Regions from separate parts of the Kluyvera chengduensis genome, predicted to be linked through region 2. Evidence: riboswitches for the same ligand, from Rfam matches in the RefSeq annotation. Region 2 holds a riboswitch; each other region holds the start of a gene.

Region 1 (3,273 bases), on a different contig from region 2:
CGAGTGCATTTCTTATTTTGGTATACTCTCCGAATTTCATAGCCTTATTAAGGAAACTGACTTTGAGTATGGATTCAAGTTCTTTAAATAAATGGCTACGTTTGACATAGAATTGTTCGCCAATCAACGAGCCTCTTGTTATATAGGTATTCTTATACGTTTCTTGAATCTCGCGGAGTATTTTTTCGATACTCTCAAAGTATTTTCCAACAGGATCAGCAGAAAGGCCAATTCCAGTATCAGCGTAGCTGGTGAAATTTGCTATGGTAGCGTAGTGTTTGTGGAGTAAATTAGCTTCCTCATGCGTCAATGGGGCCAATGCTGCATCGATTCGCGCTTTAGCTTGCTGCATGTGTGCAATCTGTTCGTCCTCCTGCTTATCAGGATCGACCAAAAGCAGAATAGAACCGGCCTTGTATTCTTTACCTGCATCATTCAATGAGCGGTAAAGTTCGCGTGTCCCTTCTGGCTGACCGCCAGCAAACAGGATGTTTTCGAATAGTTCGGTTGTCGATTGTTCAGGAACTATGCAGAAACCAGCATCAACACCAGTGCGTTTCTTTTTAGCTGCTTGTGCGTGTTGTTCGGGTTCTTGTTCTCCCGTGCTGAACAGCGTATTTCCCCCTTCACGGAGAAAGTCGGAGACTTCTTCATGGGAAACCGTGACCCCCACAGCGCTATCATCATAACCAATAAACTCAAAAGCATCAGGAGAAGCAATGAGGCGGTTAGTGCCAATTGGGCAACCGCATTCAACAACATCATTTTCAAGGCAAACTTGTTTATTTTCAGCGAAAACGTTGAAGCGGTTGGTTTTCCGTATTACGCCGAGAGTTTTACATTGAGGGCAAAAGGATTCAGAGCCAATAAGGGCAACGAGTCGGCTTTGGCAAAATACGGTCAATGCGCCATTTTCTACGGTTCCACCTGTGGTTGTTTTATCACCGACGGTAATAACTTTTAGTTTTACAAGCATAAGTCCATTTACTTGTTGTGGAAATAATTTGAGTGGCTATTTTACAACCAATAATCGGATGCACAATAAGTATTAGGCCTAAGTAACACTCTGTTTCGTAACAACCAGTAAAGGCGATTACTCCTCCTCGACGTTACCTTTATCAAAGGTGCTTCTCTCTTACTGATGCACTTCAGTGCAGAGATAAATCTCTCTATTTTTGTTTCTGGGGGGGAGCAAAAAGGAGTCAGGCGTGTTTTAAGATGAAGAAGCTATACCCGGGAGGCCGGGCTTGCAACCGCGAGCAACTTCCCCTAATCTGGCAAAAAGTATAGAGATTCTATCTTCATGACTCGGGGTGCCCCATCGCTGATGGGCTGAGAAAAACCCGTACCACCTGATCTGGATAATGCCAGCGTAGGGAAGTCAGAGGCCGCCAGGTCATTGCTTCTTCGCGTTTTGGCAGGAGCAAACCATGCAAGCCGACCTGCTAAGTCCCGCGCATTGCGCGCACACCGCACACCTTCTGCATCAACATTCCCCCCTGGTTCACTGTATGACCAATGACGTCGTGCAGACCTTTACCGCAAACGTCCTGCTTGCGCTTGGCGCATCACCAGCGATGGTGATTGACGCGGATGAAGCCGCTCAATTTTCATCCATTGCCAGCGCGCTGTTGATTAACGTCGGTACCTTAACGCAACCACGTGCTCAGGCCATGCGGGCGGCGGTGGAAAGTGCGAACCGTGCCGGAACACCGTGGGCGCTCGATCCGGTGGCGGTGGGGGCGTTGACGCTGCGCAGTGATTTCTGTCGTGAACTGGCGCAGATGGCTCCGGCAGCGATTCGTGGTAATGCCTCAGAAATCAGGGCGCTGGCGGGCGAGAGCCAGGGCGGGCGCGGCGTTGATACCACCGATACCGCCGCGAAGGCGCTACCGGCGGCACAGAAACTGGCTCAAGAAAGCGGCGCGATTGTTGCGGTAACCGGTGAGGTGGATTACATCACCGACGGCAAACGTACGCTGGCGGTAAACGGCGGTTCTCCGTTGATGACCCGCGTGGTGGGAACCGGCTGTGCGCTGTCGGCGGTGGTGGCGGCAAGCTGCGCCTTACCGGGTGACCGATTGCTGAACGTGGCCGGCGCGTGCGCCGTGATGAAACTGGCGGGGCAGCGCGCGGCGCAGGGGCGAGGGCCGGGCAGTTTTGTTCCCGCATTTCTCGATGCGTTGTATGCAATGCACGGGGAGGTGTTGGCATGAAACGCATCAACGCACTGACCATTGCTGGCACCGACCCAAGCGGCGGCGCGGGCATTCAGGCCGACCTGAAAACCTTCTCGGCGCTCGGCGCTTATGGCTGCTCGGTGATTACCGCACTGGTGGCGCAAAATACCCGCGGCGTGCAGTCGGTTTACCGTATTGAGCCCGATTTCGTGGCCGCACAGCTTGATTCTGTGTTCAGCGACGTACGCATCGACACCACCAAAATCGGCATGCTAGCGGAGACGGACATTGTGGAAGCGGTCGCGGAACGTCTGCAACGCTACCGCATTCAGAACGTGGTGCTGGATACCGTGATGCTGGCGAAAAGTGGCGATCCGCTACTGTCGGTGTCGGCGGTCGAGACGCTGCGTCAGCGCCTGTTGCCGCAGGTTTCCCTGATTACGCCAAACCTGCCGGAAGCGGCAGCGCTGCTTGACGCGCCGCATGCCCGCAACGAGCGCGAAATGCTGGAGCAGGGCCGAGCGCTGCGGGCGCTCGGCTGTGAAGCGGTGCTGATGAAGGGCGGTCATCTGGACGACGCTGAAAGCCCGGACTGGCTGTTTAGCGCCGAAGGGGAAATGCGCTTCACCGCGCCGCGCGTCGTGACCAAAAACACCCACGGCACGGGGTGTACGCTGTCGGCTGCGTTAGCCGCATTACGGCCACGCCATGCCAGCTGGCAGGAGACGGTGCCGGTGGCAAAAGCCTGGCTGTCGCAGGCGCTGGCCCAGGCCGATACCTTACAGGTAGGTGAAGGTATTGGGCCGGTGCACCATTTCCACGAATGGTGGTAACTGTCCGGCTGACGTGCCAGCAGGTTGTGCTTAAAATCTGCCAAAAGTTGGACATTCCACGCTCCCGGTACCAGGCTTACCCTGCTCAAAAGTGTTGAGCAGGATATCCAGCCGACATGATGTCGGCGCTTACGGGAGCATAGCTATGACTGATATTGCGCAGTTGCTTGGCAAAGACGCCGACAGCCTTTTACAGCATCGTTGTATGACCATTCCAGCCGACCAGCTCTATCTGCCTGGCCACGACTACGTTGACCGGG
Region 2 (3,273 bases):
TACTCCCAGGCGATTTTGGTCAGCTCGCCCAGCGTGTGCAGCTCGGAGAACTGCGCTTCGTCGTTGGCATCCTGAATGGAGCCAGGACGCAGACCGTCGCCCAGCGACAGCGATACGTCGTAGGCGGCGCAGATTTCACAGATTTCGCGGAAATGTTGGTAGAGGAAGTTTTCCTGATGATGGGAAAGGCACCATTTCGCCATGATGGACCCGCCGCGAGAGACGATGCCGGTCAGGCGTTTCGCGGTCATCGGCACGTAGCGCAGCAGCACGCCTGCGTGGATGGTGAAGTAGTCGACGCCCTGTTCAGCCTGTTCCAGCAGCGTATCGCGGAACGCTTCCCAGGTCAGATCTTCGGCGATCCCGTTGACCTTCTCCAGCGCCTGGTAGATCGGGACGGTGCCGATCGGAACCGGGCTGTTACGCAAGATCCACTCGCGGGTTTCGTGGATATAGCGGCCGGTCGACAGGTCCATCACGGTATCCGCACCCCAGCGGGTGGACCACACCAGTTTTTCCACTTCCTCTTCGATGGAAGAGGTCACCGCTGAGTTACCGATGTTGGCGTTCACCTTCACGAGGAAGTTGCGGCCGATGATCATTGGCTCGGACTCTGGGTGGTTAATGTTGGCTGGAATGATGGCGCGCCCGGCGGCGACTTCATCACGTACGAACTCCGGCGTGATGTTCTCCGGCAGACGTGCGCCGAAGGCCATGCCTGGATGCTGGTGGCGTAACACTTCGCTGCGAATACGCTCGCGGCCCATGTTCTCGCGAATGGCGATGAACTCCATTTCCGGAGTAACGATCCCCTGGCGCGCGTAGTGCAGTTGGGTGACGCATTTACCCGCTTTGGCGCGCTTCGGCGTCAGCAGCCCGTTAAAACGCAGCTCGTCCAGCCCATCATCGGCCAGGCGCTCTTTGGTGTAGGCGGAGCTGCGGTCGTCCAGCTCTTCGCTGTCGCCACGGGCGGCAATCCACGGCTGGCGCAGCTTGGCTAGACCCTGCTGAACGTTAATCGCCACGTCCGGGTCACCGTAGGGGCCGGAGGTGTCATACACCGGCACCGCTTCGTTCGCTTCAAACTGTGGGTTCTCTTTATTGCCGCCAATCAGCGTGGGGCTCAGCTGAATTTCGCGCATCGGAATGCGGATATCCGGCTGCGAACCGGTGATGTAGATACGTTGGGAATTCGGGAACGCGGTGCCTTCCAGGGTATCAATAAAGTGTTGGGCCTGGGCGCGCTGTTCGCGGCGAGAGGGTTTAGTAGTGACAGACATAGCTCATTCCAAATAAAAGTAAGGACATGGCTTGTCAGACGACGGATGAAGCAAGAGAGAAGATCGCCCTTGGGCGATGCGACTATAGATTGACTCTTGTTCCCTTCGCAGGTCTTAACCTGATCAGGTTCCGCGGATCCCGAATTAACGGTCTCAGCCCGTGCTTGCGCACTGGGCACTCCGACAAGAAGTAACCTCAGATGTACCCGTCATACTTCAAGCTGCAGATGCGTTGGCTGCGCTCGCGCACCCCAGTCACGTACTTATGTACGCTCTTGGGGATGCACTCCCTTGCCGCCTTCCTGCAACTCGAAGTATTTAGGGTAGAGGTAATGAATGTAAACTACTCGTTAATGCGGCAAATCTCAAGCCGGGCGTTTTATTTCATCCGGGCCGAGCGCCTCGAAGGTCAGCATGATGAGCTGGTCTTCTAACAGAAAACGAGCCTCCAGCGCTTCACCGATATCGGACAGCGCCTGCTGGAATTCATACACGTTATCCTGGTCGATAGCGTTCTCCAGCGTAGAGTCGTAGTAGTCCATAATTTGTTGGGTATTGGCGTCCAGCAACGGCCAGATTTTACTGGCGTTTAAAAGCGGACTGTTGCCTTCCATTTTATGGATAATGCGTTCATAAATACTGAAATGACCGGCAGACAAATAGTCGACCAGGCGCTGACAAAAGTCATCAAGCGCTTTCTCATTAAGACGCATGAACGATTCTTTGCCAGGCTTAAGGCCAACCAGATTGTAGTAAGCTACGAGCAGGTGCTTACGAATATTCAGCCAACGGTCGACCAGTTTGTGGTGTCCATGAATTCGCTCTTTTAGACTTTCTAACTGGTTTAACATAGGTTGACCCCGCATCGATAAGATTAAAATCTGCTCACGTCATTATGTAATAATAATGTTAACAACATGCCTGTGAAGCAAAGGTAGCGCAAGAGATATGGATCGTATAATTGAAAAATGGGATCGCGGTTGGTGGATAGTCAGCCACGAACAAAAATTATGGTTGCCCGGTGGGGAATTACCATATGGCGAAGCGGTAAATTTCGATCTTGTGGGTCAGCACGCACTCCAGATTGGCGAGTGGGAAGGCGATCCGGTGTGGTTGGTTCAGCAACAGAAGCGTCATGATATGGGCACCGTGCGCCAGGTTCTTGACCAGGACGTTGGCCTATTCCAGCTTGCTGGGCGCGGCGTGCAGCTGGCGGAGTTTTACCGTTCGCACAAATTCTGCGGCTACTGCGGCCACACCATGCACCCAAGCAAAACCGAATGGGCCATGTTGTGCAGCCACTGCCGCGAACGCTATTACCCGCAGATTGCACCGTGCATTATCGTGGCCATTCGCCGTGACGACTCGATTCTTCTTGCCCAACACGTTCGCCATCGCAACGGCGTGCATACCGTGCTGGCCGGTTTTGTCGAAGTGGGCGAAACCTTAGAGCAGGCGGTAGCGCGTGAAGTGATGGAGGAGAGCGGCATTAAGGTGAAGAACCTGCGCTACATCACCTCCCAGCCGTGGCCGTTCCCGCAGTCGCTGATGACCGCCTTTATGGCGGAGTACGACAGCGGCGACATCGTTATCGATCCCAAAGAGCTGCTTAACGCCAACTGGTATCGCTATGACGATCTCCCGCTTCTGCCGCCGCCGGGCACCGTGGCACGTCGTCTGATCGAAGATACCGTGGCAATGTGTCGGGCTGATTACGACTGACATGTTACAATAGGCGCATCAACGCTAAAGGAATGTAAACATGAGCGAACTGAAGAACGATCGTTATCTGCGTGCGCTGCTGCGCCAGCCCGTAGACGTGACCCCGGTATGGATGATGCGCCAGGCAGGCCGCTATTTGCCGGAGTACAAGGCAACCCGCGCCCAGGCCGGTGATTTTATGTCGCTGTGCAAAAACGCCGAGCTGGCCTGCGAAGTGACGCTGCAGCCGCTGCGTCGCTATCCGCTTGATGCGGCGATCCTCTTCTCGGAT
Region 3 (3,273 bases), on a different contig from region 2:
AGACCTGGAACATGGATGGGTTGATGCCGTCAACCACCACCGCCAGCAGCGGCGGCAACAGCAGCAGCAGAGTGAGGATAATCAATAGGCCGTCGGTTATTCGACTATGCCAGCGGTCGTCGGGGTCACGCCAGCCGTGAACGTGGCTATTACCCACGGCAATCGCCCGGCTTAATCGCTGGCTTAACAGCACCAGCATCAGGCAGCACCCCATCTGGATGAGCGCCAGCATCGCCGCGCGCGCCGGGTCGTAATCGAAGTTCAGCGACTGATAGATAGCCAGTTCGATGGTGGTCGCCGAAGGCCCGCCGCCGAGCGACAGCACGGTAGCAAAGCTTGCGAAACAGAGCATGAAAATCAGCGTGGCGATAGGCAGGATCTGCCGACGCATCCACGGCCATTCCACCAGGTGGAAGAACGAATAGCCGCGCATACCTAGTTGGGCGGCAAGCTGGCGCTGCTCGCCGGGGATCTGCTCCAGCGCCTGTAATAGCAGGCGGGTCGCCATCGGCATATTAAAGAACACGTGCGCCAGCAAAATGCCCTGCAGGCCGTAGGGTGAGAAATGCCACTGCCAGCCCAGCCAGGCAAAAAGCTGGGATAGCCAGCCCTGGCGACCATAAACGCTCAGAATGCCGAAGACGGCGACCAGGACTGGGAGAATCAACGTCATGGCGCACAGCCGCAACAGCAGCGTACGGCCAGGGAAACGTCGTCGGTAAAGCGCTCGGGCAAGGAAAATCGCGGGAACGACCGACAGCAGCGCTGACAGGAACGCCTGCCAGAACGAGAAGCGCACCACGTGCCACAGATAGCTATCGCCGAGCAACGTTGACCACGATGTTTCCGGCGCGTTCAGCCACAGCGACAGAAACGCCGCCAGCGCGACGGCAACCATCAGCGTGGTTGCCGTCAGCCCTGGATACAACCAGCGAGGGATTAGCGGCTGGCTGCGCGAAGCCATGCGTTAATCCAGTTTTGACGTTCGGAGGCCACCTGCTGCGGGGTAAATTCCAGCGCAGTTTGCGGTTTCACCAGGCTATTAAAGCCTTCTGGCAGCGTGACGTTGGTCACCGGATACATCCAGTTGCCGGTTGGAATGGTGTTCTGGAAGGCCGGAGAAACCATAAATTTCAGGAACTCATCTGCCAGCTTCTGCTGTTTACTGGCCGCGGTTTTTGCCGCCACTTCCACCTGCAGGTAGTGGCCTTCGCTAAAGTTCGCCGCCGCGTAGTTGTCTTTCTTCTCGTCGATGATGTGGTACGCCGGAGAGGTGGTATAGCTCAGCACCAGGTCGCTTTCCCCTTTCAGGAACAGGCCATACGCTTCGCTCCAGCCTTTGGTCACGGTGACCGTTTTCGCCGCCAGTTTCTGCCAGGCTTCCGGCGCTTTATCGCCGTAGACTTTTTGCATCCACAGCAGCAGGCCCAGACCCGGTGTGCTGGTGCGTGGGTCTTCATAAATCACGCGCCATTTCTGGTCGCTTTCGACCAGCTCTTTCAGGCTTTTTGGCGGGTTCTTCAGCTTGTTTTTGTCGTAGACGAAGGCAAAGTAGCCGTAGTCGAACGGCACGAAGGTGTCGTTGTTCCAGCCGCCGGGTACGGTCACGGCGTCCGTGGGAACGTTGCTTTTGGCGAACAGTTTGGTGTCGGTTGCGGCTTGTAGCAGATTGTTATCGAGCCCCAGCACCACGTCGGCTTTGCTGTTTTTGCCTTCCATGCGCAGACGATTAAGCAGCGAAACACCGTCTTCCAGCGCCACGAACTTCAGCTCGCAGTTACAATCGGCTTCAAACGCTTTTTTCACCGCTGGACCAGGGCCCCAATCAGCGGCAAAAGAGTCGTAGGTATAGACGGTCAGTACAGGCTTGGCGAGGGCCGGAGCGGCAACCAGCACCAGCAGGGGGAGTAATTTTTTGAGCACTTTGCACCTTTATAAAATGGTGGCAAAGGATTTTGAGTTAGCCTCAAATCCCTTCGCCGGGATTATCCGGATCAGGTTCGACGGGTATTTTCTCAGCTCGCGCACTCGGCGCAGCACCCCGTTGAGAACGGCACATTGTAATGATTACGTGAATAAATCAAAAGCCTTAAGGATCCGGCGGGGCAAACCAGGCGGATTTAAAGTCGAACCAGCCCAGGGTGTTCATGCGAACGCCGCGCATACTGCGCTGACCTTGTAGCATCAGCCAATGATGGATTAGCGGCACAATGGACTGATTTGCCAGCAGACTTTGGCACCAGTCGGGCAGCGAAAGCGCCCCTGCGCGCCAGCGCTGCGCGTCCTGCTCCCAGTCGATGGGAATACAGTGGCGAATCAGCGGTACTTCATAAAGATAGGCAAAGAGTGAGAAATCGAGCGGCAGCGTAAAGTTGGCGCTGTTCAGCCAGATATCGCTGACCACCTCGCCACGGTGCCATTCGTCGTAGTCCACTTCCTGAATCACCAGTTTGACCTGATGCGCCGCCAGCAGCGCTTCCATTATCTGACCGATAGTCCGGTGTTCAACGTGATCGCGGTAGTAGGTGAGGGTGACCGACTCAAGACCTGCCGGTTTCTCGCAGGCGTGGCTGCGGGCATGGTGCCAGCGGGGTAGCAGGCCGTAGGCCGGGAACCAGTGACTCTGGTGCTGCTCGCCCGCGTGATACAGCAGGTTGTTCGGGTGGAAAATGTGGCTCAGCCACTGCCGTACCGCCGGGTTGTTGCCACGTGAACTGCGCGCGTCAAACAGCAGATAGTAGCAGCCCTCTTCAAGGCGGCTTTCCACCGCCTTTTCGCTTTGGGTGGTGCCCTGAAGCGTCAGGCCGCCGTTCGGCTCGTCGCTGATTTCCGGCAGCACCCAGACGTTCACCTCGTCAATCAGCGCCCGGAAACCGAAATAGTCATCAAAGGCGTGGATCTTTAGCTGGTTCTGATTGTTGCGGGCGACGGCATACGGCCCGGTTCCCACCGGCATGCGGGAGAAGTCGCTGAGCGATTGCCATTCGCGTGGCAGGATCATCGCCGATACCTGGCCGAACAGCCACGGCAGCCAGCGGTCAGGCTCGTTGAGATGTACGTCGAGCGTCCAGGCAGTAGGAGAATCAATGCGCGTGATGTTGGAAAAGAGCGACAGCGTCATGCTGCGATGCAGCGAACTGATGACGTCTTCCATTTCCAGTTCGCGACCGTGATGAAAATGAATGCCGGGGCGCAAGTAAAAACGCCAGTGTAATGGGGAAATGGCCTGCCAATGGTGCGCAATATCCGCTTCCAGTTCCCCATTTACCTCGT

What was found. A riboswitch is a leader RNA that binds a small molecule or an ion and turns the genes downstream of it on or off. The one in region 2 is predicted to bind thiamine pyrophosphate.
Region 1: another riboswitch for thiamine pyrophosphate. It lies ahead of thiM (hydroxyethylthiazole kinase); the one in region 2 lies ahead of thiC (phosphomethylpyrimidine synthase ThiC).
Region 3: another riboswitch for thiamine pyrophosphate. It lies ahead of thiB (thiamine ABC transporter substrate binding subunit); the one in region 2 lies ahead of thiC (phosphomethylpyrimidine synthase ThiC).

The regions. Positions count from the first base shown of each region.
Region 1 is NZ_JBIQOI010000001.1:449,667-452,939, forward strand. Features, by position in the region: gene ACH1XZ_RS02020 (PAAR domain-containing protein) at 1-976, opposite strand, end outside; TPP riboswitch at 1,300-1,396, shown strand; gene thiM (hydroxyethylthiazole kinase) at 1,431-2,216, shown strand; gene thiD (bifunctional hydroxymethylpyrimidine kinase/phosphomethylpyrimidine kinase) at 2,213-3,013, shown strand; gene fbaB (class I fructose-bisphosphate aldolase) at 3,159-3,273, shown strand, end outside.
Region 2 is NZ_JBIQOI010000016.1:10,109-13,381, reverse strand. Features, by position in the region: gene thiC (phosphomethylpyrimidine synthase ThiC) at 1-1,280, opposite strand, end outside; TPP riboswitch at 1,364-1,473, opposite strand; gene rsd (sigma D regulator) at 1,646-2,131, opposite strand; gene nudC (NAD(+) diphosphatase) at 2,229-3,002, shown strand; gene hemE (uroporphyrinogen decarboxylase) at 3,043-3,273, shown strand, end outside.
Region 3 is NZ_JBIQOI010000006.1:173,454-176,726, forward strand. Features, by position in the region: gene thiP (thiamine/thiamine pyrophosphate ABC transporter permease ThiP) at 1-964, opposite strand, end outside; gene thiB (thiamine ABC transporter substrate binding subunit) at 940-1,923, opposite strand; TPP riboswitch at 1,954-2,054, opposite strand; gene sgrR (HTH-type transcriptional regulator SgrR) at 2,090-3,273, opposite strand, start outside.